Regions from separate parts of the Pseudalkalibacillus sp. A8 genome, predicted to be linked through region 2. Evidence: riboswitches for the same ligand, from Rfam matches in the RefSeq annotation. Region 2 holds a riboswitch; the other holds the start of a gene.
The links. A riboswitch is a leader RNA that binds a small molecule or an ion and turns the genes downstream of it on or off. The one in region 2 is predicted to bind glycine.
Positions count from the first base shown of each region.

Region 1: it holds a riboswitch for glycine, as region 2 does, so the genes downstream of both, gcvT (glycine cleavage system aminomethyltransferase GcvT) here and ACJROX_RS09630 (serine dehydratase beta chain) in region 2, are expected to answer to the same signal.

Region 1 is NZ_CP174509.1:3,632,274-3,647,327, reverse strand. Features, by position in the region: gene ACJROX_RS18825 (prepilin-type N-terminal cleavage/methylation domain-containing protein) at 226-483, shown strand; gene comGG (competence type IV pilus minor pilin ComGG) at 592-972, shown strand; gene ACJROX_RS18815 (shikimate kinase) at 972-1,481, shown strand; gene ACJROX_RS18810 (YqzE family protein) at 1,509-1,685, shown strand; gene ACJROX_RS18805 (YqhG family protein) at 1,729-2,529, opposite strand; gene ACJROX_RS18800 (DEAD/DEAH box helicase) at 2,507-4,186, opposite strand; glycine riboswitch at 4,441-4,531, shown strand; gene gcvT (glycine cleavage system aminomethyltransferase GcvT) at 5,012-6,106, shown strand; gene gcvPA (aminomethyl-transferring glycine dehydrogenase subunit GcvPA) at 6,126-7,469, shown strand; gene gcvPB (aminomethyl-transferring glycine dehydrogenase subunit GcvPB) at 7,466-8,929, shown strand; gene ACJROX_RS18780 (rhodanese-like domain-containing protein) at 9,123-9,500, opposite strand; gene ACJROX_RS18775 (biotin/lipoate A/B protein ligase family protein) at 9,645-10,511, shown strand; gene ACJROX_RS18770 (vitamin B12-dependent ribonucleotide reductase) at 10,870-13,434, shown strand; partial or broken gene tnpA (IS200/IS605 family transposase) at 13,615-14,038, shown strand; gene ACJROX_RS18760 (translocation protein TolB) at 14,156-15,054, opposite strand, start outside.
Region 2 is NZ_CP174509.1:1,845,987-1,861,040, reverse strand. Features, by position in the region: gene ACJROX_RS09650 (alkaline phosphatase family protein) at 45-1,625, opposite strand; gene ACJROX_RS09645 (hypothetical protein) at 1,793-1,975, shown strand; gene ACJROX_RS09640 (iron-sulfur cluster biosynthesis family protein) at 2,304-2,609, opposite strand; gene sdaAA (L-serine ammonia-lyase, iron-sulfur-dependent, subunit alpha) at 2,545-3,519, opposite strand; gene ACJROX_RS09630 (serine dehydratase beta chain) at 3,535-4,029, opposite strand; glycine riboswitch at 4,174-4,277, opposite strand; gene ACJROX_RS09625 (HisA/HisF-related TIM barrel protein) at 4,489-5,580, opposite strand; tRNA gene ACJROX_RS09620 (tRNA-Gln) at 5,712-5,786, opposite strand; gene ACJROX_RS09615 (DUF6154 family protein) at 5,910-6,173, shown strand; gene ACJROX_RS09610 (STAS domain-containing protein) at 6,509-7,372, opposite strand; gene ACJROX_RS09605 (DUF1572 family protein) at 7,534-8,049, shown strand; gene ACJROX_RS09600 (class I SAM-dependent DNA methyltransferase) at 8,131-8,877, opposite strand; gene ACJROX_RS09595 (nucleoside triphosphate pyrophosphohydrolase) at 8,897-9,229, opposite strand; gene ACJROX_RS09590 (aminopeptidase) at 9,738-10,973, shown strand; gene ACJROX_RS09585 (VVA0879 family protein) at 11,052-11,312, opposite strand; gene ACJROX_RS09580 (hypothetical protein) at 11,659-11,805, opposite strand; gene ACJROX_RS09575 (competence protein ComK) at 11,924-12,385, opposite strand; gene ACJROX_RS09570 (GNAT family N-acetyltransferase) at 12,674-13,306, opposite strand; gene ACJROX_RS09565 (TM2 domain-containing protein) at 13,420-13,734, shown strand; gene ACJROX_RS09560 (M48 family metallopeptidase) at 13,736-14,530, shown strand; gene ACJROX_RS09555 (RNA-guided endonuclease TnpB family protein) at 14,715-15,054, opposite strand, start outside.

The sequences.
Region 1 (15,054 bases), 1.8 Mb from region 2:
CTGGGTCACCCCTGAACTTAGGAACTGTTTATAAAGAAAGGATTTCTATTCAACAAGAGGAGTATGCAATTGAAAAATGCCATAGCTTGTTGCAGGAATGGAAAATAACGAAAAGTTTGCAAGAACTAAATACGGCTGTAGAAGCTAATGGGATAGAATATAACATCAGATCAACAGAGATTCAGGATAATCATGTTAAAATATGTTTAGATTGGATTGGAGCAAATGGACGACCGAAGTCAATTTGTGGAGAAGCATGAGGCGGGATATACTTTGTTGGAAATGATTCTGTCCTTAACCCTTTTTCTTACATTGGCAGCATTGACTCCCTTGATGTTTTCTGTCATATTTTCAACAAGCCTTAAATCTCTGTATTACCAAGAGATCAGTTTGTTTTTTGAACAAGCTGATAAAGAAATCCAAGGCTCAATCAATGCAGAAACCCGATGGAGTCGATTGTATTTGATACAACCGGACGGTTAAAGTCATACACACTCAATATTCTGTCGAACTGATTATTCATTCGATTGACCAGGAATACGAGCATAATACTCTCCTTGTCCAACCCTATGTCAATCAATGGAGAAATCCATGAGAAGGGAAGGCGGTTATATAACTGCTTTCTCTATCATCATCTCTTTAATCTTGATTTCTGTAACACTATTCAATATCAGAATCTTGGATAGTGAGCGTAAATTTCTTAAAAAGCGCGTAGTTTGGTTTAAGGTGAATGTAACATTAGAATTGGCACGAGGTGAGGTTTTCGACGGATTACAATCAGGCAGCCTCCGTTCAGGTGATGATGGATCCCTCACATTCCAGGATGGAACGGCGGGCTACTTGGTTACTCAAATTTCAGAAGAAGTTTACGCTGTACATTTTAATGTGCAAATAGACGATACTGGAAAAGGAGCAGGTTTAATGTATTATAATTATGTTAACAAAGAAGTTATCCAATGGGTGGTGATGTAGTGAGAGCAGTCTATTTAACTGGATTCATGGCAGCTGGTAAAACATCTGTAGGAAAAGCATTAGCTGAAAAAATGGATTTACTGGTCATTGATTTGGACAACTACATTGAAGAGAAGCTAGCATGGGATATCCCCTCGATTTTTGAACGAAAAGGGGAAATTTATTTTCGGGACGAAGAGCAAAATGCCCTTCAAGAATTACCGATCTCTGATATCATCGTGACAACAGGCGGAGGAGTTGTTTTAAGGAAAGAAAATCGTACTCATATGAAAAAGCACGGTTATGTCATTCATTTAGAGGCTGATGTCGAAACAATATTCGAGAGGCTGTATCAACAGGATGGGCGCCCGCTTGCAAAAGGGAAGACCAAGAGTGAAATTGAACAATTGGCAGAAAAAAGGCAACCTTACTACGAAGACGCTGATTTAACCATCCAGACTGATGGAAAAACAATCGAACAAATTACAGATGAAATTTTTACATGGATAAAATCCGTTGAGATTGCCTAGAATGTGTAATAAAAACGGGTGATTCGGGTGTCGACGAATGATTTCGTAAAATTTTTAACGCAGCAATTTGTACGGTATGTTGACCAGCCCAAGGTAGATCGGGTGGAGAAGAGGAAGGAACGTAAACAACAAAAACCCCCTCTTTCAGTAAAATGGTTCGGATTGTTGCCAATGGCGATTTCAATGTTAATCAAACGGAAATGAAAAATGAGGGATGAGCTTTTTAGGCTTGTCCCTCATTTTTATATTAACTTAAATTCATCAAAGTATTATTGGATAGGTAGAACATTCCACCATTTATGATTTGTACTACAACCTTCGGCTCATACAGATCTTTCAGCGCTTGCTTTTCAAGATGATAGCTTTCTGGAAGCTCTTCAATATCCTGATAGAAATGATCCAACAGTTCTTCATCTTCCTGCCATCGTTTTCTTGCATCAATCGACCATTGTGGATCATCGTCTTGTATGACCTGCTCGATATAATGCTCAATGCGTTTTATCCCACTTACAGGTTTGATCAAAGAGCTCATCGTATAACAATAATCGGGAATTTTCGGCGTTAGAGCTTTTGATTCTAACAAACCTTGGAATTCACTAACCATCATCCCATTTATCAGGTTCAGACCTATAGAATGAAGGAAATCCTTCTTGCGGTCACAATGATATGACACTTTTATGTTCAAGCCGATCCATGGGACAAGTGGTACATAAGCATTTTCATTTTGCTGGACGTTTTCAAAAAGCCGGATATATGAGCCGAGCTGTCGAGTCGACTGGAAAATCTGATGTAACCTTGGTGAACCGAAATGGATAAACTCACCATCTTTATCTTCTTCAGACTGCTCCGTCCGAAGCTTAAGCTTCAGAGGGTTAGGCTCTGCACCTGTCAGCTCCTGATAATGCCAATAAAAAGGACGGTTCATCAACAGTTTATCAAGTTCAATCGTCAATTGGACATGAAGAAGGTGATTTTCTCGCTCGAGCATTTCACATTCATTTGCTGTAAAATAGCGGTCCAGAAAATTATGAATGTCCTTCTGAAGCATAAGCATCCCCCTCATCATTTGAATAAGTCAACAACGAAGTCAAATTGTCCATTTTAACCCTGATTTCTCCTTCTGTATCAGACTCGTAAAAAATATCCCGTATATGTTGTTCAATGTTCTTCATCCCAACACGAGAAAGGATTTCGTCTAAATCGCCAATCACATTTTCAAATAAATTGATTTTTTCGTATAAAAGGCGCAGGATATGTTCTTCAACCGTATTTTCAGTTGCAAAGTTGTAAATGTGTACATCATGCTCCTGGCCGATTCGGTGGATCCGGCCAATTCTTTGCTCGATCCGCATCGGATTCCAAGGCAAATCATAATTGATGATATGCTGACAAAATTGCAGATTGATACCTTCACCACCAGCTTCAGTGGCGATCAGCACTTTCGCATGATTTTTGAATAGTTGGGTCATCCAGTCTTTCTTATTCCGCTTGAATCCTCCACGGAAAGGTACAGAACTAATGCCATGCTGTTGAAGGTACCATTGCAGATACAATTGAGTAGCACGGTATTCAGTGAAAATGATTACTTTTCCATCAATGGATTGGATGATTTCTAAAGCTTTTTCAGCTTTCGAGTTCCGATCGACATTTTCGATTTCGTGCATTAAGGTGATTGCTGTCTCCCTAGCAGTATCACTGATACCTTCTTTTTCAGCCATTGCTTTTAACGTTAAGAATACCGCTTCACGGCTGCTGCAGACTTCTCGTTGCAAGGTAATGGTCGAAAAAGCATGTTGTTGTTCGTAATCGGTATTTGATCGTGCTTGTGTAATGGATTCATAGAGTTTACGTTCTGTAGGTGAAAGTGTAATCGGCACAGTCTTCACGATACGTTTTGGCCATTTCAAGCCTGTATCTTCTCGTCTGTTACGGACCATCACTTTATTGATCAGCTGCTTGAGCTTTTTTTCATTTTGAACATTATATCGTCCTGACCTGTAGGCTTCATCAAAATACTCCTCATTCCCGAGATGACCAGGTTTTAATAACGAAACAAGGTTGAAAACCTCTTCAATCCGATTTTGGATCGGTGTTGCAGTCAAAAGAAGACAGTACTTTTTCTTTAAATGCTGGACGAATTCATAGTTTTTCGTCTTTTTATTTTTCAGCTTGTGTGCTTCATCAATAATAATCAAATCATAATCTTGATCTAAAACAATATCACGGTGAGGGCTTCTCTTCGCAGTATCGATCGATGATACGACCACATCATACTGATCCCAGACATAAGCTTTCTTTTGCGGTATAGCAGGGATGAGAAACTTTGTGTTCAATTCATGGGTCCATTGCAAAACAAGGGAAGCCGGTACGAGAATCAGGATTTTCTTTGCTAAACCACGAATCATGTATTCTTTCAATATCAAACCGGCTTCGATCGTTTTTCCTAGACCTACTTCATCAGCTAAGATCCCTTTTCCGTTCATGTCCTCAATGACTTTCCGGGCAACCTCCATCTGATGCGGAAGTATTTGGACATGGGGGATATGCTTTGGTGCCTGAAGGCCGAGAAAATCGGGTATTATTAAACTCTCTTCTGCCTCTAATGCAAGCTTATAGAGTTCCCAATTTGACCATGGACCGTCTTCATCCAGGCGCTTAATGAAATCAGAACTCCAGGTTTGATCATGCTGGATTTTAAAAGTCATAGACGAAAACCCTTTCCGAATGTAAAATTAGGTTGATTATCGAACGAATTATGATGATTCGGCTCATAATGTTCGTTAATATTTAAAATAGAACGCTTTCTATAGAAAAGATAATTGCGATTATACGTTCTTCGATGATAAGATATAACTAGATTCATACTTAGTATGAACAAGCGAACTGAGAAATATAATAGCTGTTACCGATTTAGTCTTTATGGTGTATGAAGTGAGTGATGTTCAATCATATAGTGCGAGTGAGAACAAGGGGAGAGTCTACTAATTCAGGGTAGCGCCGAAGGAGCAAGCGAAAGCGAATCTCTCAGGCAAACGGACTCTTGTTTGACGCAACTCTGGAGAGTGCTCGGTTATGGAGCCACCAAAGGGGAAAGTCGCAGGACTAACCGTTCTGTGATCAAACTTTCAGGTACGAGGACAGAGAGGGCTTGTTGTTATAAAAGTCTTCTTTGTCCTCTCTTTTTTTGGAGGAAGTTCAAAAAGTATCCAAGGGCTCATGTACCTGCGTCGACGAGTGTACCTTTGATGAACGCTTCCTCGGTACAACTCGTAGAAATAATGCAAGTACTGCTCGTTGATAAACGGCGAATTTTCGACGCACAGGACGTGCTAGTACTGCCGTTGTCTCAGGATGTGACGTTTTTAGGCAGTGATCGTTACTTGGTTTTACCGGTCCTCCGACGTACAGGATGTACTAGGACCGGCGTTGTCATAGGACGTGACGCTTTTAGCCGGTTTCATTATTCGTTTAACTTTTATAAGACTAAATCTAGTAGCTGGAAGAAAATTAAAATAGAAGGAGAGATGCTCATGTCATCCCTAAAGCAAACCCCTTTGCATGAACTTTACAAAGAATACGGAGCAAAAGTAATCGATTTTGGTGGTTGGGAATTGCCTGTCCAATTTTCGAGCATTAAGGAAGAGCACGAAACGGTACGTTCCAAAGCCGGTTTGTTTGATGTTTCCCACATGGGAGAGATTACGGTAAAAGGTGAGGAAGCGGAAGCTTTTCTTCAATATGTGATGACCAACGATGTATCTAAGCTGAAGGATGGTGGTGCTCAGTACACCGCTATGTGCTACGAAGATGGTGGAACTGTAGATGATCTCCTTGTCTATAAGCGTGGGGAAGGTGATTATCTTCTCGTTGTAAATGCTGCAAACATTGAAAAAGATTATGACTGGCTTATAAAGAATAAACAAGGAAATGTTGAAATTCAGAATCTTTCGGAGGATATTGCTCAATTAGCGTTACAAGGTCCAGTTGCAGAAAAAGTCTTGCAGAAGCTTACAGAACACGATCTTTCCGAAATCGGTTTCTTCAAGTTTGCAGAAGACGTAGAAATCGATGGAAAGAAAGCACTGGTTTCTCGTACGGGCTACACTGGAGAAGATGGTTTTGAAATCTATATCGAAAGTAAAGATGCTGCACACCTATGGAAAGCCATTTTAGATGCGGGTAAAGAAGACGGCGTTCTTCCAATCGGGCTAGGAGCTCGTGATACATTACGCTTTGAAGCGAGACTCGCTTTATACGGCCAAGAGTTGACTGCTGAGATTTCTCCGCTGGAAGCAGGAATCGGCTTTGCAGTCAAATTGAACAAAGAGCCTGATTTCATCGGAAAAGATGCTTTGCGCAAGCAGAAAGAAGATGGATTGAAACGCAAGTTAGTCGGTATTGAAATGATTGATAAAGGTATACCGCGTACCCATTATGAAGTTTTCAAAAATGATGAGAAAATCGGAGAGGTCACGACTGGTACGCAATCTCCTACACTTGGTAAAAATCTTGGGTTAGCTTTAATCGACTCGAAGTATACGGAACTCGGAACCGAAGTAGAAGTCCAAGTCCGTAAACGACGCTTGAAAGCAGAAGTCGTAAAAGCACCTTTCTATAAACGTTAAGGAAGAGGGGGAATAAAAGGTGAAATTTCGTTATCTACCAATGACAGAGCAAGATGAAAAGGAAATGTTAGCAGAAATCGGTATCGATTCAATCGATGAGTTGTTCAGTGATATCCCTGAGAATGTTCGATTTAAAGGGGACTTGAACATCACCGAAGCGATTCCGGAAAATGACCTGATGAAAAAGATGTCGCAGCTCGCGGCGAAGAACGTAAACACGAAAGACTATACCTCCTTCCTAGGAGCAGGGGTATATGACCACTATATCCCGTCGATTGTCAATCATGTGATTTCACGTTCGGAATTCTATACGGCATACACACCATATCAACCAGAAATTTCGCAAGGTGAGCTTCAGGCAATTTTTGAATTCCAGACGATGATTTGTGAGTTGACTGGAATGGAAGTAGCCAACTCCTCCATGTATGATGGTCAAACAGCTCTAGCAGAAGCAGCTTTCTTAAGTGCAGCGCATACTCGTAAAAAGAAGGTCATCGTTTCGAAAAGTGTCCACCCAGAAGCGTTGAGTGTTCTCCATACGTATGCGAAAGGCCCGAATCTCGAGGTAGTAGAAGTTGAAGCGACGAATGGCACTACTGATCTGGAAGCATTGAAAGCAGCAGTTGATGGCGATACAGCTTGCGTCATCGTCCAATATCCTAACTTTTATGGCCAAATCGAACCATTGAAGGAAATTGAAGAAATCGTCCACCAAGAAAAAGCGATGTTCGTCGTTTCCAGCAACCCGCTTTCTCTTGGGGCGCTTAAGCCGCCAGGAAAATTCGGGGCAGATATCGCAATCGGGGATGCACAACCATTCGGTATCCCGGCAGCTTTTGGAGGACCGCACTGTGGTTATTTCGCGACTACGAAGAAGTTGATGCGTAAAGTACCAGGCCGATTAGTTGGACAAACGACTGATGAAGAAGGGCAACGTGGTTTCGTTCTTACACTTCAAGCACGTGAACAGCATATCCGTCGTGACAAGGCGACTTCCAATATCTGTTCGAACCAAGCTTTGAATGCTTTGGCTGCTTCTGTGGCCATGACAGCACTTGGTAAAAAAGGAATCAAAGAGATCGCTATGCAAAACCTTCAAAAAGCACACTATGCAAAGAAAAAGCTTGAAGAAAGTGGCATGGAAGTCCATTTTAAAGGAGCTTTCTTTAACGAGCTCGTCGTTAAAGTATCAAAGCCTGTAAAAGAAGTGAACAAGGCGCTTCTTGAAAAAGGCTTCGTAGGTGGTTATGATCTCGGACAATATTATCCTGAACTCGATCAGTATATGTTGATCGCTGTAACGGAACAACGGACTAAAGAAGAAATCGATACATTTGTAAAAGAATTGGGGGGAGTCCAATGAGCCACGAAAAGAATCAAGCACTCATTTTTGAACTGTCTAAACCTGGACGGGTAGGGTATAGCTTATCAGCTCTCGATGTCCCTGAAACTCCCATTGAAGAACTGATTGACTCTGAATATATCCGTGACGAGGAGCCAGAATTACCAGAAGTATCCGAACTTCAGATCATGCGCCACTACACAGCATTATCTAAACGTAATCACGGTGTGGATTCAGGTTTCTATCCACTTGGATCCTGTACGATGAAATATAATCCGAAAATCAATGAAGATGTTGCGCGGATTCCAGGTTTTGCGCATATCCACCCTTATCAGGATGAAGATACAGTCCAAGGGGCAATGGAAATGCTGTACGACTTGCAAACATCTCTTGAAGAAATCACAGGTATGGATGAGGTCACCCTGCAGCCAGCTGCTGGTGCCCATGGTGAGTGGACAGGCTTGATGATGATCAGAGCGTATCATGAAAAGAATGGTGACCATCACCGTACGAAGGTGATCGTTCCTGACTCTGCTCATGGAACTAATCCGGCTTCAGCGACAGTAGCAGGCTTTGATTCGGTTACAGTCAAATCGGATGAGAATGGCCTAGTCGACCTGGAAGACTTGAAACGTGTAGTCGGGGATGACACGGCAGCCTTGATGCTGACGAACCCGAATACCCTAGGTCTTTTTGAGGAGCATATTCTCGATATGGCACGCATTGTCCATGAAGCTGGTGGAAAGCTCTATTATGACGGTGCGAACATGAATGCGATCATGGGAAGAACACGTCCAGGAGACATGGGATTCGATGTGGTTCACTTAAACCTTCATAAGACGTTTACAGGCCCGCACGGTGGTGGAGGTCCTGGATCAGGCCCAGTCGGGGTCAAGAAAGATCTGATTACATTTTTACCGAAGCCGATCCTTGCCAAAACAGAAGATGGATACGTGTTCGACTATAACCGTCCTGATTCAATCGGAAGAGTAAAGCCGTTCTACGGAAACTTCGGAATCAATGTCCGTGCCTATACGTATATCCAAACGATGGGCCGGGAAGGATTGAAAAAGGTCAGTGACTATGCTGTCTTGAATGCGAATTATATGATGCGTAAACTTGCACCGTATTTTGTTCTTCCATTTGAACAGCACTGTAAACATGAATTTGTCATTTCCGGTAAGCGTCAGAAGAAGCTTGGCGTAAGGACATTGGATATGGCGAAACGTTTACTTGATTTCGGTTATCACCCGCCGACTATCTACTTCCCTCTTAATGTGGAGGAATGTATGATGATCGAACCGACAGAGACGGAATCAAAGGAAACGTTGGATGAATTCATCGATGCGATGATCCAGATTGCGAAAGAAGCGGAGGAATCTCCTGAGGTTGTTCAACAAGCGCCTCATAATACAGTTATCAAACGTATGGATGAGACAACTGCAGCCCGTAAACCGATTCTTCGCTATGAAAAACAATAATTATGTATAATAAATCCCCTTCACTCCATTGGTGAAGGGGATTTTTCACGTTGTTAAGATAATTTTGTTGTTTTAAAGATAAGGTGTGCTGTCCTCTCAAATACAGTCTTAAATGGCCCCTGTCTTACCTATAAAAAAGGACCACCTTTACAACATTCATAAATGAAGTCTTTGGATGATCCTTATCTTCAGGTTATTTTCCTTTTTTTACTTTTCCGTTCCATTTCTTGAACCCGCCTTTAAGGTTATAAAGGTCTTTAATGCCCTTCTTCCTTAAGACAGCTGCTGCACGAACTGTACGCATTCCGCTTTCACAGTACATATATACAGGCTGATCTTTACGGATTTCTTTATGACGCATTCGGAGCTGTGACAACGGGATATTCCGTGCTCCGAGAATATGTCCATTATCAAATTCTTTTTGTTCCCGCACGTCTATCAGTTGAGCTTTTCGATACCCGCTGCGGAATTCTTCTTCTGTCAACGTTTTCAGATGTCTTCGTTGATAGAGCCCAGCGATGATCATATATGCGATGATAGCTGCTGGTAGTGCCCAAAAAATCCATTCCATTTCTTTTCCCCCTAGAAACTTTCTACCATATCTATAAAGATACCATGTCCATTATATACAGGAATTTTCTTATTCGCAAAACTAAGTTTCTAAAATCAATGAATTGTATGGATTGATAGGTTTCTGTTAAACTATGAAAGGTGAATGGATGACGAATGGAAAGAGGCGTACATAAAGATGAAAGAAAAATGGTATTTCATTGAATCTGGTGCAAGCTCACCAGCATATAATATGGCTTTGGATGAAGCACTGTTGGACTGGCATAGTAAAGGAGAAATTCATCCCGTAGTCCGTTTCTATGAGTGGAATCCTGCTACGCTATCAGTCGGTTATTTTCAAAAGGTGGAAAAGGAAATCAATCTTGATGCAGTGAAAAAACACGGCTATGGATTCGTACGCAGGCCAACCGGCGGCAGAGCTGTACTTCATGACAAAGAATTGACTTACAGTGTCATCGTTTCGGAAGAACATCCTAAAATGCCCCAATCTGTAACTGAAGCATATCGGGTGATTTCCGAAGGAATATTAGGCGGTTTCCGCAACCTGGGATTAGAGGCATACTTTGCAGTTCCGAAAACGGAGGAAGAAAAGGCTGGGCTTAAAAATCCTCGTTCAGCCGTTTGTTTTGATGCACCATCCTGGTATGAACTCGTGGTTGAAGGAAGAAAAGTAGCGGGAAGTGCCCAAACAAGACAAAAGGGTGTCATCCTACAGCACGGGTCGATCCTACTCGATATCGATGAAGACAAATTGTTCGATTGCTTCAAGTTTACGAACGAGAGAGTGAGAGAACGGATGCAAAAAGCGTTCAGCAAGAAGGCTGTAGCGATTAATGATCTCCGACCTGAAAGGGTGACCATCGAGGAATCTAAGAAAGCTTTTAAGGACGGCTTCGAAAAAGGCCTCGATATCGAATTCATACCTTTGGAATTGACCGAAGAACAAAATCAATATATAGATGAAATCGTTAAAAGACGATATGCGAATGATGAGTGGACATTTAGACGTTAACTGTGACCAAAATGGTCGCAGTTTTTAAATCTTTTTATTGGAAAAAAGAAGGATATTTGTGAAGTTCAACGGTCATCAGAGGCTCAAAAAAGACTCCTTCCCGCAACTTTGTAAATTTGTCTTTTTTGAATGTCTGGGGTGTAAATTGGACACTTTTCGCCCTTATTCTACATTTTTTATATGTTTTTGATTTTGACAAGATTAAGTTGACTTGTTCTCATAGACACAATATATTGTATTATCTTAAAATAATGTGCACTATATATTGATGTTTTAGGTTTTGCTGTGCTATGATTTGGGTAACATTAAAACAAACAACAAAATTATAAAAATTAATAATTATTAAGGAGGATCCTGGATGGCGATTGTAACAGGGGAGCAACGACATCATATCAACATTGACCGGTTGAATGAAGACATTGCTAAATTCGAACAGGTGCATCCGATCACACCGGACATGCATACGACTCACAAAGGGGTATCAAGATTGGTGATGTTGGATCGGTATTCGTTCAAGGATACTGAGAAAAGAACATTACGAGAAGGAGATTTTGTCATCTTGACGGTTAAAGATGATCCGAAATTTCCTGCAAGGGGTTTGGGGTTCATCGTTTCCATAGATCGGGAACAAAAAACGGCAGAGGTGAAAGTGGATGAGGATTACCGTAGCGTCCTCGACAAGCCGGGTGAAATGGAGACAGGAATCGTAAAGAGATCTCTTGATACGATCGATAAGCCATTAGAAATCTATTACGAGCAGATCGCTAAACGAAATGCGACAGGACTAGCTTCCGTAGAAACAACAGAAGAAAAGAGACAGGAATCATTCGAGAAGTTCTACCATGAACTTGTAAACTTGAACTTCGTACCAGCAGGCCGGGTGCTATATGGAGCAGGAGCCGCAACGGATGTAACGTATTTTAACTGTTATGTTATGCCATTCGTACAAGATTCGAGAGAAGGAATCTCTGACCACCGTAAACAAGTGATGGAGATCATGAGCCGGGGCGGTGGAGTCGGTACGAACGGATCGACACTCAGACCGAGAAACACACTGGCAAAAGGCGTAAACGGAAAATCATCAGGATCGGTGTCGTGGCTTGATGACATCGCAAAGCTGACACATCTTGTCGAACAAGGCGGATCCCGCAGAGGTGCGCAGATGATAATGCTTACGGATTGGCATCCCGACATTATCGAATTCATCATTTCAAAAATGCAGAATCCAAGGATACTCAGGTTCCTAGTTGAAAATACAGAAGATGAAACCATAAAGCAATTAGCTTTAGATAAATTGAAATTCACACCACTTACTGAAACCGAGCGAGATATGTATCAAAGCATTGTAAACTATAAAGCTATCCCTGGACAAGGCGGTTTCACTAATAAAGCCATCAAGGAAGCTGAAGAAAAGTTGCAAACCGGCGGCAACTATAGTGTCCACAACCCAGAATTTTTAACAGGTGCGAACATTTCGGTATGCGTGACCAAAGAATTCATGGAAGCTGTTGAAAATGATACAGAGTACGAACTTCGATTCCCGGATGTGGAAAATTACACATTTGAAGAAATGCTCGAGTACAACACCAAGTGGCATGAATACGGAGATGTTCGAGAATGGGAAGCTGAAGGTTACGGCATTCGTGTTTATAAAAGGATCAAAGCAAGAGAACTGTGGAATCTGATCAATATCTGCGCAACCTATTCGGCAGAACCAGGAATCTTCTTTATCGACAACGCGAATGACATGACCAACGCAAAAGCATATGGACAGAAAGTAGTAGCAACCAATCCGTGTGGGGAACAACCACTCGCACCATACTCCGTCTGTAACTTGGCTGCTGTCAATCTGGCTAATGTTGCAGATAAAGAAAATAAACGTGTTGATTTTGATAAGTTGATACAATCAGTTAGAACCGGGGTCCGCATGCAGGATAACGTTATCGATGCGACACCGTACTTCTTAGAGAAGAACCGTGAACAAGCTCTTGGAGAACGTCGTGTTGGACTAGGTGTCATGGGTCTTCATGATCTTCTTATCTACTGTGAAACGGTTTACGGTTCAGAAGAAGGAAACAAACTTGCTGATGAAATCTTCGAAACGATGGCCACTACAGCTTATCGTGAATCGATTGAATTAGCGAAAGAAAAAGGAAGCTTTCCATTTTTAGTTGGAAATACAAATGAAGAAACAAAAGAATTACGTGAAGCCTTCATCAATACAGGTTATATGAAGAAGATGCCTGAAGATATCCGCCAGGGAATCCTGGAACATGGTATCCGCAATTCACACTTGTTGACTGTAGCACCTACTGGATCCACTGGTACGATGGTTGGCGTAAGTACTGGATTAGAGCCTTACTTCTCATTCTCTTATTTTAGAAGTGGGCGTCTAGGAAAGTTCATTGAGGTCAAGGCAGATATCGTGAACGAATACCTGTCACGAAATCCTGAAGCTGATGCTGAAAACCTGCCTGAATGGTTTGTTTCTGCGATGGATCTAAAGCCAGAAGCACATGCAGATACACAATGTGTCATCCAAAACTGGATTGACAGTTCGATCAGTAAGACGGTGAATGCTCCAAAAGGCTATTCAGTTGAGCAAGTACAAGCTGTTTACGAACGTCTATATAACGGTGGAGCAAAAGGCGGAACAGTATACGTGGATGGCAGCCGTGATTCACAGGTACTGACACTAAAAGCCGAAGAGAATACTTTCGATGATGATTCTGTAGCGTCTAAAACAGAAGAAAAGAAGAAAGTTGTCCTTGTCGATACGATTTCCGACCTTCGTTCCACGGATGTCACGATTGGAAATGAAGTAGGAAACACATGCCCGGTCTGCCGTAAGGGTAAAGTAAAAGAAATCGGTGGATGTAACACATGTACAAATTGTAATGCACAGTTGAAGTGCGGAATCTAAATTGTATATAGAAGAACCGAGTGAAGCAATTTACTCGGTTCTTTTTCATTAAGTCTTTTTAAACCACAGGCTATGCCTGTGTGAAAATTAACCTTTAAGGGTTGTAACAGAAAAATCTCCTCTCGTTATAATAGAAACTGGCCGTCAAACCAATTTCAATTAACGAGAAGAGATCTGCTCATGTCGAGCGACAACAGTTTATCACATACCCGATGGAATTGTAAGTATCACATTGTGTTTATCCCAAAGTATAGAAGGAAGATCATATTTGGGAAATTGAGAAAAGACATTGGTGATTCTAAGAAGATTATGCGATATGAAAGATGTTGAGATCATTGAAGCTCATGCAATGCCAGACCATATACACATGTTGGTCAGAATACCACCCAAAATGTCAGTATCTTACTTCATGGGATACTTAAAAGGAAAAAGCTCTTTGATGATACATGACCGACATGCAAACCTGAAATATAATCATGGAAATCGCACGTTTTGGGCTAAAGGATACTATGTGAGTACAGTTGGACTCAATCAAAAAACAGTAGCGAAATATATTCGAGAACAAGAAGCTGAAGATCGTTTGCGGGACAACATGACTAAATGAGAATATACCCATTCAAGAAATAGGTAGAGAGATAAACGGTTGGCGGTCAATTCAAAAGCCCCCTTAAGGGGATTGTTGGTAAAGTGCCCTTATAGGGCGAAATTAAAACCGCCCGTTTTACGGGCGGATACTTACTTCCTTAGGAATATAGATGCTCAAAACATTGCTCCAATCCCATTTTTCGTAAAAGTTTCCGCCTTGATCAATATTAGAAATCCACACTTTTGCATGTTTGCCATTTTCCTCAGCAATCCACACGTTATTATTCTTTCGATTAGTACGAACCCAAATAAGTCGATTTGATCCAGGCAAATAGTGAGGCGTGAAATCACCAAAACCATTTTTAGGATTTGTAATCTTTTTTTGCTCTTTGTTTTTTAAGTCAATCTGATACAAAGCAGGTAATGGACGTTGGGCTGGATCATTTGACCAATCGCTTTCCTTTGACCTTGCAACTGTAATCAACTGATCATTATGCCAGGTAAAATCCCTGTCTACATATCCATCTGGTGTAAACGTTCCCTGTTTTGAAGCTGGAAGTTCTTTGACTTGTAAGAATTTATTCATAATCGATATTCGATTAACTCCACCAATATAGGCAAGTGAATTGTGGTTTGGTGCCCAGCGAAACCAGCTTGGTTCATTGAGCATTTGATTGAGTTTGATCAATTGTTTTTCATTAGAAGAAAGTACATATAAAATGTTGGCATCTGCAGATAATGAAGCTGTTGGATATTTGATGAAAGAAATCCATTTTTCATCGGGTGACCATTTGAAAATGCTAGTCCCGATCCCGAATTCATCATTTTCCAGTGTTAGAGCAGGCAACTTGAAGAAATCTGTTTTTTTTATCTGATTGTTCTCAAGTATTATTTTATAGAATTCTATATCAGTCCAGCCGTCAGGGGTCAGCTCTGAATTAGTGGATGTTAAGAAACCATTCCCTGTTGGGAACCAGGAGTAATTTCCGACATCGGAGGCTATTGGTTTAGCTGTTTCACTGTTTATGTTTTTTA
Region 2 (15,054 bases):
ATCTTTCCCCGATTTTAAACAATCATACCAAAATATAGTAACATTTATTTGGTCATTGATATGATCCACTCTTTAAAGTCTACAACGCGTTCATATCTTGGTGTCTCGTCAGTACCTGTAATAATCAATGGGGTGATGGAATCATCTTTGTGTAAGGAGCCGTGCCCCGCACCACCGATATGGGTGGGAGTGTGCGAATCAACAAATTCATATCCAGGTTTTGCATCCACGATCACAAAACGACCTTCATGGGAATGCAATGCTCCATACAACCTTGCAAGCCCATCAGGGTAATCCCCGTATTCAATTTTGTTTCCTTCATTTATTTTAAGATCCATCACTGATAAATCGCCGTCCAAATCCCATTTTTGTTTGTAATCATCTTTATAACTATCACCAGGGCTGAAAATAAGTTCACGATCCGACTCTGTAGATACGACATGATTTAGCTGTCCGTTTTTCCAAGCGATGAAGTTTATTCTTGGATCCTCTTTTAATTCCGAAACGACATCCGTTTCTGGAATATTATCATCCAACAGATAAATATACGTCATCCGTTCATTAACAGCCAGAACAACCTGATCTTGTTTCTCTAGAGAACTACCGATTTCCCAGAGATGGTACTTATTTAAAAGCTTACGCAAATCAATCAGGGCCTTCCTCTTGTCATCCTTTATCGAAGACTGCCCGCTGTCACCGTAGACGATCCAAATTGCGCTTTTAATCGCATCGTCCCATGAATCGTACAGATTCAATATAGATTGTATTTGCTCATCCAATTTCTCAATTCCTTTACGATCCATCGGCCCATTTTTGTGTACATCATGGTCCATATCTGAAAAATAAGCCAGTGTAAAAGCTGGGAGTCGATCCTGTTGAATCAGATGCTTCAGTTCTTTAGCAGAAAACTTATCATTATAGCCCATGTTTTGCCACGCATTGATATTCATTCTGTTTTCTGGATTATGGTATGACATGGCACCTAAAGACAATATGGACGGCCCATCAACGGTTGAGTTTTCCGGCAAAATGTTGGCCATTCGGGCTAACTGGGGGACGTTTAAAACATGTTTTTGTTTTCCTCGAAAAATCAGCCCATTTATCGAAGCAGATGCCCTATTGGATTCCGACAGTACTTCATATAAGGTTGGTGTCTTTTCACTCAAATGCTTCTGATTCAAATTGAATAATCCGTCTTGAAGGACTTGGTTCATACCTAAACGTAAAATCTCGCCTTTCCCGCTGCCATAATTGATCAACCGACTTTCCTCTTTATTGAACCACACCAGTCCTGGTACTTGATGTCCATCCGGATACGTTCCGGTCATAAGGGTGCTGTCGATTGTTACCGACATGGTTGGATACGAGCTAATAACCTCAGTATGCAGCTGTCCTTTTTGAATCAAGAATTCCAACGCAGGTGCTTTACCTTCTTGGATCGCTTGCTGCAACGGTTTGTCCATCAATGAATCAACAAGTAAAAGCACGACTGGCTTTGATGATGGACCACCCGCATCATTGTCGTAGGCTTTCGGTGATGTAGCAAACCCGAAAACGTATATTGAAAAAACAATCAATACGATAAGAAGAACGAGCGCGCCACGCTTTACCATAACTTTAAACATCCCTTGTTCAGCAATTTATTCTTATGGTGCCCAGATGTTTCTATCCTATTTTTCGTCTTAATGCTTTTTACATGAAAAATTGGGATTGTTCTACTAACATGTTGTGGTTGAGGAAGAACAAAATAAGTATGTCTTTCGTTCACTTTAGTAAGGGAGGTATTTACAAAATGAACAGAAGAAATATTCAATGGTTGCCTGTCATTGCATCTGTAGGTATTGGTGCCGCCGCTTACAGTATGATGTCTGGAAGACAAGCAGGTCAACTTCAAAACGTTATTCCCGGTATGACGAACATGGGTGGAATGGGTGGTAACACACAAGCCAACCAAGGAACAAACCAAATGCAGTAGTAGAAACTGGTTAAGTACTGACTCGGATCGGGTCAGTACTTTTTCAGCTTTAAATGGGCTAAAAGGACTTAGAGGTGTCGCGATGGATTTAGCGGACTCCAGAGACCTTATTCGTATAAAATCATTAAAATCCAGCTGCTTTTCTGCTGATTAACTGATCAGATGTCCACTAATTTCTGGTAACACCACTTTTTGTCACAAATAGAGGAACAGATGTCCGCTAACTTTAAAGGAACAATAAAAATGAGGCTGTCCAATTGCTGAGTACCAGCCCTCTTCGACATAAGTCATCGAGAGTCAGGCACATGTTGGACAGCCTCTAACTCATTCAAGCAAGATGACATTCAAGCCCCATCGGACCCCATTCAGACTCGAAAACAAAACCTGATTCTGGATGGAAATCCAATGTCAGTTCGTCATCTAAGTTCCTTTTTGTAAAATGATCGATGTAAAACTCGATTCCTTCTGCTCGAATGACTGAATCGCTTTTCCTTGAATCGTCCTCAATCAACTTGAACTTCATCATCGTACCGCAACCACCTTGCATTTCCGCATCGATACGCAGGATTTTATCTGGTGCAAGCTTCAACTTTTTTAGTTCGTGAAGTGCCATTTCGGTTATTTTGAGGTTCATCTTCATTTCCTCCTCCCAACCGATCTATAAGACTGGTTTTTGAGAACAATCGCTCTTTGACCTTTTGGCCAGTCGGTGTGATCGCCAATCCACCTAATGCGGTCTCTTTCAAAGATCGCGGCAAGCTTTTACCTATATCATACATCGTATCAATCACTTCGTCACATGGTATTCGGCTTTCTACCCCAGCCAGTGCCATATCCGCTGAAGAAAAAGCGATTGAAGTTCCGATCACATTCCGTTTGATGCAAGGTACTTCAACCAATCCCGCAACAGGGTCACAGACGAGCCCTAGTAAAGATTTCATAGCCATAGCCGTTGCGTGGACCGCTTGGCGCGGCGAACCACCCTTCAGCTCGACAATCGTACCTGCAGCCATAGCCGTAGCTGAACCTACCTCTGCCTGGCACCCACCTGCAGCTCCTGATATGAACGATCGGTTAGCAATAACATAACCGAGCATACTGGCTGTAAACAATCCCATCACAAGGTCGTCAAGGTCGAGATCCGTGTTTTTATGAAGGGAAAACAATACGCCTGGTAAGATTCCTGCTGCCCCGGCGGTTGGTGTCGCTACGATCACTCCCATACGGGCATTGCTTTCAGATGTCGCCATCGAGCAAGCCATTGCATCACTGATAATTGAACCAGATAGGACGTCTCCCGCTTCAATATACGCCTTCATTTTGACAGCATCTCCACCTGAGATTCCACTCGGTGCTACGGTTGCATCGTTCAATCCTTCCGTAACTGCATTCTGCATCTTGATCAAGCGCTCTTTCATCATGTCGATAATCTCTTGCTTTGATCTGCCGGATTTTATTTGCTCCTGATCGATCATCGCTTCTGCAATCGTCTTATTTTCACGTTCACAATAATCGATCAAGGCCGCTGTCGATTGGATATCCATACCTCTCACCTCCTATCAACCCATATACTGGGCATCATGTTGAAGAATCTTTTTCAAATCGTCATGACTGCTAATAGACAAATCGACATTTTCATCATTGATTCTAAAGATCTTGGCAAGCCCACCACCAACTGAAGCACCGCCGACAATCATTTTTCGGGATCCGAGTTTCACCGTCAGGATTGCAACATTCGGATGATCGAATTCACTACTGGTTTCTTTTAATACAAAATCGTACTCCAAATTTGCTTCTGCCGCTAATTCATAAGAATGTTTGATTCGCATGTCTTCCGTATCAAAACCAAGCAAGCCGCCAAGTATAGCTTTATCAGTGCCATGTCCCTGGTAGGTCTCTGCAAAAGAATCATATAGCTTGATTTCAGCCTGACAAGGTACACCACCTATAAGTTCATAGGCAACGCGGCCAATCCAAACTGCACCTGCTGTATGGGAACTCGAAGGACCGACCATGATCGGTCCTATAATATCAAAACAACTATTGTAGACCATATAAACGCCTCCTTAACACAGGGAACTTTCTCCATCTATTGCCAAAAATAAAAAGGACAAAGAAGGTGAATTCACCTGCTCTGTCCTTTTTACCTGAGAGATTATTGGTTACCCCTTTGGTGGCTTTCGCGCTCTCCAGAGATGCGTCCAATCGCAGTTCGTTTACCTGAGAGATTTGTTCCATGGTTTTCTGAAACTTGCTCCTTCGGTGTCGGGATTTGAACCTCCGACTCTCCCACAATCTTCATTCGCACATATATTTACTTCTTAATTGTATTATGTGGGATTTAAGGTTGATTTGTCAATTATTTCAGGAAACGCTTACACTAGTGACAGTGAAAGCATCCCTTGTACAAGAGGTTGAGAGATGCAGCCGAACTTCAAATTGCATAAAAAATGAAAAGCTGCCCCCTTCATTTCACACTGGACAGCCTTCAAAAATTGCTATTCAGTCAGGATTTATTCCTTCAATTCAATGTCTTTAATTTGTGCTTGGGGCATTAGGATTTCTTTTGCATTGAATTCTTTTAAAGGCATATGGTTGCTGATGCGATTGGGTGCATCCGGATTTGCCAATGCACTTGTGCCGAGACTTATATAATCAGCTTCACCTTGATTAATCAGCTTCCGTGCTTTATCTGGCTCTCCTAAACCACCATTGGCAATGACCGGAAGGCCGCTGAAATCTTTGGCTGCCTTAGCCATTGTTTTCGTTCCGACTCCAAAACTTGGAGCAGCGCCATCTCCATCGGTTACATGGATATAGTCTAGAGTGGTTTTTCCAAGCATTGAAAAGATCGTATAAGCATCCTTCTCACCATTCGGCCACTTATGTTCCTGATCCGCGACCTTCCCTTGTGAAATACGAATACCGACCATGAAATCCTCTCCAACTGCTTCTCGAACTGCTTCAATGATTTCAAGACTGAACTGAAGGCGATTTTCAAGCGATCCTCCATATTGATCCTGTCGATGGTTTAAATAATCAGTCAAGAATTGGTCTAGTAAATAGCCATTGGCTCCATGAATCTCAATGCCGTCAAAACCAGCCTCTTTGGAAAGAATTGCTGCGTTTGCAAATGCCTTTTTCACATCGGCAATCTCGTTCACCGTGATTTCTTTCGGCTCTTTATATGGACCGGATCCACCGTAAAACGGAAGTTGCTCCCCTTTTGGACGGATTGAAGATGGTGCTACCGTTTCATCTGTAAAACGGTTACCTTGTGCCTGACTTCCGGCATGCATAAGTTGTGCAATCATTTTCGTACCATGTTGATGAACAGTTTCTACGATCGGTTTCCATGCTTCCATTTGTTTAACGTCTGTAATTCCTGGCTGGTTATGATAACCTTGACTGTAGGATTTATCAAGATAAATTCCTTCTGTTATAATTGCCCCGAAACCACCTTCAGCATAGCGTTCATAATACTTTTCCATCCGTTCATTAGCTTGTCCGTCGGTTTCCGCACTTACACGGGTCATCGGGGCCACCAAATAACGATTTTTCAATTCCACTTTTCCCAGTTTTCCTATATTGTATAATGGATCCATTATCCTCGCACTCCCTTTCATAATGTTAGTGGATATACTTTATTAAGTTATTGTTTAAGGTAACAGGGCATATATACGGAATCAAGATATAAGCTCAAAGAAAAAACACCCACTAGGGGTGTCATTATGTATGGCTGGGCTAGCTGGATTCGAACCAGCGCATGACGGAGTCAAAGTCCGTTGCCTTACCGCTTGGCTATAGCCCATTAATGTTGAACACATCTTCTATTATTGATTATTATTTTAAAAAATATGCTAAAAAATTTCAAGAATTTCAAGTGTGAATGATGGACGCTTACAGGGGTAAATTAACCTTGAGGTGATGACTGATGAGATTGGTCGATGAAATATATGATACGTTTAAATACCACTTTTCAGCTGATGAAGAAGATATGTATCCAATTGTATATGGATTGCTCGTGGAAAAATCGCGGGAAGAAATTTTCGAACATTTGGAAGAACTATCTGATGAGGAGTTGAACGAGATGGTGACTTTATTCATACTTGATCAACTTCAGAAAAAATTAGCTGAAGAAGGAATCGGCCGTGTAACCCTTGGGCAGGATTACACAGACGATTATCTTCAACAGTAATTTTTTCAAGTCTGTTGAAATTCTTTTTCCATTTTGAATACTTTTGAATCTGTGTATACAAAATTGATAGCCCGATGCCGAATATTGCTGAGACAAATGACTGATACCCCTTTAATAACAAGTCCACGGATAAGGACGAGTAATGAAGAAAATATAAAATGAAGCATAGAGTCCAAACATCATTTTAGTTTGAATAAGATTCTTCCATTCATTAATAAGGTCAAAAAGATGATGAGTCCGACCAGGACACGTTCCAAAACCAGGTCTTCAGGATAATTGATTCCGATCGGAGTCAAATTGATGTACTTTTTGATACAACGCTCCTACCTTCCTTATTACTTGATCGTTTCCTTTTTTACCAGGCCATAACCCAGAGCTTCCAAAGCTTGTTGTAATGTAGTATAGATATTTAAATTGTGTAGATCAATTCCCAGGTTAACTGCAGTAATCGCAACTGCTGAACGGATCCCTGTAATCACCGCTTTAACTCCCAAAAGCTTTAGCGTTGTGACTAGCTGAAAAATATGATGCGCAACCATAGTATCAACGATTGTTAAACCAGACAAATCGATGATCAATCGCTCCAGTTTCATATCCTGACACCGCTCTAAAGCTTTTTCTTGTATCATTTTTGCGCGGTTTGTATCGATATCACCGATGATTGGAAGAACCGCTAATCCAGTGAATAAAGGTACGACTGGAACAGATAATTCCAGTAATGTATCTTGATATCTTTGTGCGATTTGCAGATTGTATTCGACATAGCTTTTGCTGTAGCCAAAGACAGCTTGATCCAGTACAGGGTCTAATCCGTTTGCTATTTTAATGATATCTTCCCCACCAAGCCTTTCTTGTTCCACTATTTCAGCGATGAAAATCCAAAGGGCTTTTCGATAATATTGTGTATTTTGAAGCGCTTCAGTTATCGGTACATCTTTTACGACTGCTTCTTTTCCTTTTTCGATCCCCCAATCGATCGCTTCGTTAAAATTTGCATGGTCATCTTTTTTCAAGTTGGTACCGATCATTTCGATCAACTTCAATGCCCTTTCTTTCATTGCTTCTTCTGTCAAGAAATCATTATCCACATTGACCGCCTCTAATCGGAGCAGGGCTATTTTATCAGCGATCCTCTGTTTATTTTCTATAATTTTTTCAGCAACATAAAAGACTCTGTCTGTCTGTTCTGTATGATTCATGTATCCTTTACCCCTTTATTGATGATAATTTACCTAATTAATTCTCCAGAAACAAATAAAATCCCTGCAAGTCTGACATATGTTCGTTCATATATGAGAAGGAATCCTTAAGGTTATGTTGGAATATATTTGTCAGATATATTTTTTAGGAGATGAAGTAGATGGAATCTATAGCTGTAATCTATTTAGAAGAAGTGAAGTCGAATATCAAAGGATTGAAAACGCAGGGTGAGCGTGTATTTTTGCAATTATCTACAGAAGAGCTATTTTGGACACCCAATAAAGAATCCAACAGTATCGCAATCATTGTCAAACATTTGAGCGGGAATATGGTTTCGAGATGGACTGACTTTTTGAACACAGATGGAGAGAAACCCGATCGTCATCGTGATACTGAGTTCATTGATAATATGGATACACGAGACGAATTAATGGCTATGTGGGAAAACGGATGGGACGTCTTCGTGAATACGATAGATTCCCTAAATGAAGAAGACTTGATGAAGACGGTCTATATCCGAAAGGAACCCTTGAACGTGGTCAATGCAATCCAAAGACAAATTACACATTACTCTTCCCACATCGGCCAAATCATTTACATCGGAAAACAACTGAAAGGAGGCGACTGGAACACATTGAGCATCCCAAGAGGCAAATCAGATCAGTACATCCCATAGTGTACCAGGTACCCTTTCAAACCTCTTTATACACCTCGCTTCCAGAACGGTGCCAGGCACCGGATGAAAGTTCTTGTGGCTCTAAGGTCTTATTTCGGTTCCTGGCACTTTTTTAGCTGATAAAATAAGGGATAATGGAATTCTTTTACGTCGCTCGTACTCCTCAATCGTACTGAAACGATGACGTTCTGGGGTTCCTTCCTTCAGGTCTATGAGCATGAATCCAGCATCTAGCAATTCTTGTACATATCGTTCTATGGTCAGATGATATTTTGTCACCGTTTGGTTGATCCAAGGCTCGTGTCGTTCTCCGATAGCGAAATAATCATCTACAATCCAATCTGTACGTTGCTTTCCTTCAGCACTCTTCATTGAAGCCGTGATAATAGGGTGCTGTACACTGAATACAAACTTCCCATCATCTCTCAACATTTGATGGATCTTTTGAAAAAGCGCAAAAAGATCTGCTAAATAATGAAAAACGAACCGAGAAATAATGAGATCATACTTCTTGTTCCCAGTCTTCAAATTATTTAAATCCATTTGCTCCAACAAAGCATTCGTATCCTTTAAATTTCCTTCAGCTAGTTCAATCATTTTCTCTGATCCATCTATACCATGGTAACTTGATGCCCCACCAGCGAAAAGTTCGACCCCAGTCTGGCCATCACCGCAACCAAGGTCGAGTACGTCTTTTCCTTTAACATCACCGAGTAAGACCATCAATGCAGGCCCTCCAATGACATTGTTCGGGCTTTCTGCTCGATGACGCCTCTCTTGATACCGATGAAAGAAATCATCCTTATCGTAATACGAATATCCTCCCATGATTAATCCCTGCCTTCTTTTACATCGAGTAGAAAGATCCGCTTTGAACCCCCCCGCGTACATCAGCTTTTCTGTTCCGGATCGACTCAAGCTCTTCAATTGTAAATCCTCGGGCTTTTGCAAGCGCATAGACTACTTCCATCAGATCAGCTAACTCTTCAAGCACAGAATCGCTATCCTCAGCATCCTGGTATTCCTTAAGCTCCTCTCCCGCCTTTTCCTCTAGAGCTTTTAAGTATTCTTTTTCATCCAGGATACGAGTCTCGTAATCATCTCCACCAGCATCAATGATTTCAGGAATCCGAACACGAACCAATTTACTATAAACAGGCATTTCAATCGCTCCTACCATGATCTATATTTGAAAACCGTTACATTTCGGAAGCAATGCATAATTTAACCCAAGGAATGGTTTTGACACTCAAAAGGGATAGAACACTTCAGAGCCATCTAATTTGTTTAATATTCTCCGGGTTTGCAAAACCGTCTAAGTATCTCCTATCTCCAACGATACAAATCTCTATACCTCCATATTTTACATATAACGGATGTGTTATTTCGTCAAGATTACAATAACGTTATGTATCCTTCGAACTCTTCTGTGTCCAAAAATGTTTGCCCGTACCGCCTTTCCGTAATCTTTTCCAGTCTTTGCGATCACCGGGTTTTCTTTTCAGTAATCCCTTCCCTCCACTTTTTCCTCAAGATCCTAACCCTATAACTCTATATCGCTCAGCCACTTCTTTTCCTATATTATACCATTCTGATAGGTTGCTATCAGAAATTTTCCAATTCACTGCCTCTTCCCTAACACCTTTCATCGAACTATGATAATATTTTTCTAGAGGAGGGATTTTAAGATGAAATCGTTTGAGGAAAAGTTGGATCAATACGCTGAACTCGTTGTAAAAACCGGATTGAATATACAAGAAGGACAACGCTTGTTGATTCTTTCGCCGATCGAAGCAAAAGAGTTTACACGCAAAGTTACGAAGCACGCTTATGATAATGGTTGTAAACGGGTATTTGTTGACTGGAAAGATACCGAAACCAGCCGCTTCCACTTTGAAGGAGCTTCTGAAGAAACTTTGAAAGATGATCTGCCACAGTGGGAAATCGACAAGTATAATAGTTTCGCAGAAAACAATGATTGCTTGTTAAACATTACGGGAGACGACCCGAATGCATACAAGGGAGTACCTCCAGAGCGTATCATGTGGGTACAGAAAAATCGCGGTGAAAAGCTCCAATCATTCTCAAAAGCACAGCTGAATGGGGATATTCACTGGGCGATCGCTGGTGTTCCTACTGTAGGTTGGGCAAAAAGTGTTTTCCCTGATAAAAGTGAAGAGGAAGCAATCGAGGCGCTTTGGGAAGCAATTTTCAAAACTGTCCGTATCGATCAGGAAGACCCTGTCGCAGCCTGGGAGGAACATGGTAAAGCTCTTTCTGAAAAAGTAGATTACTTGAATGAGAAGCGCTTTAAGACGCTCCATTATCAATCAGAAGGGACTGACCTGACCATTGACCTTCATCCGGATCATCTATGGATCGGGGGTGGTCATGAATCGACTTTCAATTCGTCTTACATACCGAACCTTCCGACTGAAGAAGTTTTCACAACCCCACATAAAAATGGTGTGAATGGAACGGTCTCTAGTAAAAAGCCTTTATCTGCAATGGGAAATATAATCGATAACTTCAGCATCACTTTTGAAGATGGTAAAGTTGTTGATTTCAGTGCAGAAACAGGTTATGACACACTTAAACAATTGCTTGAGATTGATGAAGGTATGAAATTCCTGGGTGAGGTTGCTTTAGTACCATACGACTCGCCGATTTCGAACAGCGGGATCATTTTCAACAACACACTTTATGATGAAAATGCCTCCTGTCACCTGGCAATTGGAACTGCCATTACCATGTCTGTCAAAGACGTTGGCAAACTTTCCAAAGAAGAGTTAGAAGAACGAGGCGTCAACCAAAGCCGAGGTCATACCGACTTTATGATCGGATCTGCTGACTTGGATATTGTCGCACAAACAAGTGACGGCCAAAAGGTTCAACTGTTCAAAGACGGAAACTGGGAAATTTAAAAAATAATAGGACTGACTATGACGATGTTTTGCTTCCAAAAGGAATCTTGCATCCTTCCTAGTCTAGTCCTGTTTTTATTATGCAAAATCAAAAATTTCCACCTGAAGATCTTGATTGACTTTAATGATTTTCCCTTTTCCATCCGTCCCTTGTTTAGCGTCGTGATGACAGTTCTGACAGTATGAATACGCCAAGTTCGGGGGATACCCTGCCTTCAAAATATCCTCCACCGATTGAACGCCATAGCAGTTGGAACATTGAAAGTTCCAGTATCTTTTTTCTTTACCATATAAATGAATTCCGTGCAATTCCCACTCTTGGACTGAATACTTTTGCATTGCCACTTAACACCTTCCTTACCATACAATCTATTTAGGCATCAAATGTTATAGAACATTACCAAAGGCTTGACTTCTTAAAGGTTAAATCATCTTTATGAACGATATATGAAGAATCCTATAACTTTCTTTAACGTTTGAATGACGTGAATTTTTGGCTCTGTTAAAATTCATTGTTGATATATGCAAAATTTACTCCCTTTCCACAGGCGATCCGCAAGCCTCCTCGATCGTTTTCCAGGAGTGGCGGGAATTTAGCTTCAGAAAATTTGCTGCAAAACATCAACATTACTATATAAAAAAGCCAAATTTTCAAGAAAAAAAGACAGCCACATTTATGCAGCTGTCATGAACGCTTCTTACTATACTTCAGGCTGCCTTCCACTAGCATTCCGACCCCTAATCCTAGCAAAGTTCCTGCTGGCACCTGGTCAAAAAGAAAACCAAGACCGATTCCTATCATTAACGCTCCGCCAATGATCAACTTCCCCACACTCCTTGCCGACTTATCTTACTTATATGTACGGATGTTTTCATAAAAGTTTCAGATCAGGAGAGGGTCATGTCTTGATCTAGTGTAAAAGTGTAAGCACCGGTGGATTCTAGAGCGACTAATTGCTAACTGGATTTGAATTCGTCTGTTGCTCCAATAACTGTTGAATAACGAGATGGCGATATTGTGCTACCCTGTTGACCTTTGCTTCCATCACTGCTTTCGTCGCATGTACAGGAACCGTTTTGTTATTCGTCAACACAACCTCACAATGTTCCGGGTCAACTCGAAGGATTTCCTTCACATGACTGTGTGCGATCCAAATACATGACTCACTCTTTGATGACTGTGTCGGAAAGAAAAAGATTCCTGAACGATAGCACACTCTGATCGGGACCATTCTGCTGAACTTCTTGACATGTATAGCCCCTTCGACTCTTCCTTGCAAGCTTGAACCAAAATACAAACAACTGTCTTTCATGATATCAATCGGCTTCCGTTTCACGATAAACTCACGCTCGGATTCAATCACAAGTGAATAAAGATTGCCGAAAGAATCAAAATGAGGCAAAATCACCATCACTAATCAAATAAACTTCACCTTTCATATTCCCCATAATAAATACCCCCCAAATAATGATTATGTTTGAAGGTCTAAGGTGCAAAACACGGTTTACACTACAATCCCCTTTCCTTTAGTTAGGATTATAGTACCATATAATGTAAATATATTATATGTTTTTTTGTATATATAATTTTAATATTTTATACCATTGTATGGTGTTACTGATAAATACTCCTTATCAAAAAATAAAAACCAATGCCTGGTAGGCATGGTTCTAATTTTTAAATAATGCGGATGTTTCACTTAAGTCAGGTAGCCCTTTTGTAAAATACTCATGATATAGGAATCTTGCCAGGATCCATTATGAAACCTTGTTTCGCGCAGGTGTCCTTCAACCTGGAAGCCGATTCGTTTATACATTCCAATTGCATGTTCGTTTTCAGCAAAGACTCTGAGTGCAAGACGATGCATGTTCATTTCCTTAAACACATATTCCATCAACAATCCCATTGCTTCGGGACCAGCACCTTTTCCACGATATTCAGCTTCACATATGGCGATATAACATTCCGCATTTTTGTGGTAATGATTAATGTTGAACAAACCGGTATAACCAATCGGCTTTTTATCTTTAATATCTACAATAACATAATTCTTCCGGTTATCAGGCTGTAGCATCCTCTTCAAGCTCTCCTCAGCTTCATCCAGCGAATACAGATCGATGAAAGGATTAACAAGCGGAGCAATCTTCATATCATTTTGCCATTTATGGTATGCAGGTGCATCTTCCACAGTCATTTTCCGTAGGGAAACTTTTTCTCCTTGAAACAACATATAATCGACCTCATCTCGTTTTTTATTACTTTTGTCACATATATCATTCGATTCCAACTCAATAAACCCTTCATTTAAATGTCCTGGTAGATGCTTTAGCATAAAATGTCGATAAACATTTCTTTTGGCCCCCTCAAAAAAATATGTACAAGAGATGGAAATTGACTTATTATTATATCGTTATAATACATTTATACCAGAAGGAGAAAGAGTAAATGGAAAACTTAATATTGAAAAAAGAGTTGAGCAACCATGAGCTTCATCTGTTAGGCTCAGAAATGGAAAAAAGAAAGAAGTCCACAGTAGTAACCTGGTTACTATGGTTGTTCCTCGGCGGGTTCGGTGGGCATCGCTGCTATTTAGGAAGAGTTGGTTCTGGAGTTGCGATGACGTTAACGCTTGGCGGTTTAGGGATCTGGGCATTGATTGATGCATTTTTCATCAATGGGATGTTGAAGAAAAAGAATGAAGAAATCGAGGCGACCATACTTCAAGAAATCAAGCAAGTGAATCAGAAAGCAGCTCTATAAAATGATGAATCGTTTAGTACACGATAAAGAAAAAGGATATTTTATTTTTGCTCTCGTTCTAAGCGTTGTGACGTATCTTGTCCTCATCTTTTCCATTATCGGGATCCTCTATATCTTAGGAGGTCTCCTCATCACGACGCTTTTACATGGATTGATGGTCGGAAACATCCTTAATAACGGAGTAAGACTTACCAAAAATCAATATCCGGAAGTCTATGAGAGAACTCTTGTATTATGTGATCAAATGGGGCTCGATAAAGTGCCAGATGTATATGTGATGCAGTCGGATGGAATTCTGAACGCATTCGCTACCCGTTTTTTCGGAAGGAACTTCGTAGTATTATATTCTGATATTTTCGAACTCCATCTTCGTCAAAACAGCAAAGAGCTGGACTTTATCATTGCGCATGAATTAGCCCATATCCAAAGAAACCACATAATGAAACAACTGATCATATTACCGGCACTTTGGACTCCTTTTTTAGGAAATGCCTATTCACGGGCGTGTGAACACACGTGTGATCGCATTGCAGCCGTAACCGTCCGTAATGTTGACGCTGGAATCCGCAGCTTATGTTTATTAGCGATCGGTAAGGTATTGTTCAATGATATGAACGTCTTCGATTACCTTGAGCAACACCAAAAGGAAAAAGGATTTTTTGTATGGTTCTCCCATGTCATGAGCACTCATCCGCCATTACCATTACGTATAAACGAATTGCAACAATTACAAGCATATCCTCAACTGTATGGATTTGATCCATCACATTTTGAAAAAGTCCAAACTTCAGCTTGATTGAGACTCCCACGGCTAAAGCCGCAAGCCCTACACCTTACGGTGTGAGGGGTGGGATTCTTGAATGACTAAGCGTTCGCAGTCCATTTCTGTTTTGAACAGCCTCCAAGATGAGGGTATCTCATTACCCCGTCCCATGCAGTTAAAATGTACCCACATGGGCGGCATACCTATTACCAGTATGCTAGGCTACTAAACCCGAAATCGCTTTCGATATATTAATGGCTCCATTGAGGTCAGCATGACAGGTGTAGCCACATTCTCTACATTGAAAATGGAGACCGTTTCGATTTTCTTTCGCTTGATGACCACATTTGCAAGTTTGACTGGTGTATTCTGGATTCACCAATTCAAAACGGATCCCTATCATCTCAGCTTTGTATTTGATGAACTCTTTAAGTTGGTAGAACGACCATGAATGCAGGCTCCTACCTTGGTCGTTTTTCTTTGATTTGGTAGTATTTCGAATATCCGTCAAGTCTTCCATGCGAATCACTCCAACACCGTTGGCGAGTGCAAGGTTA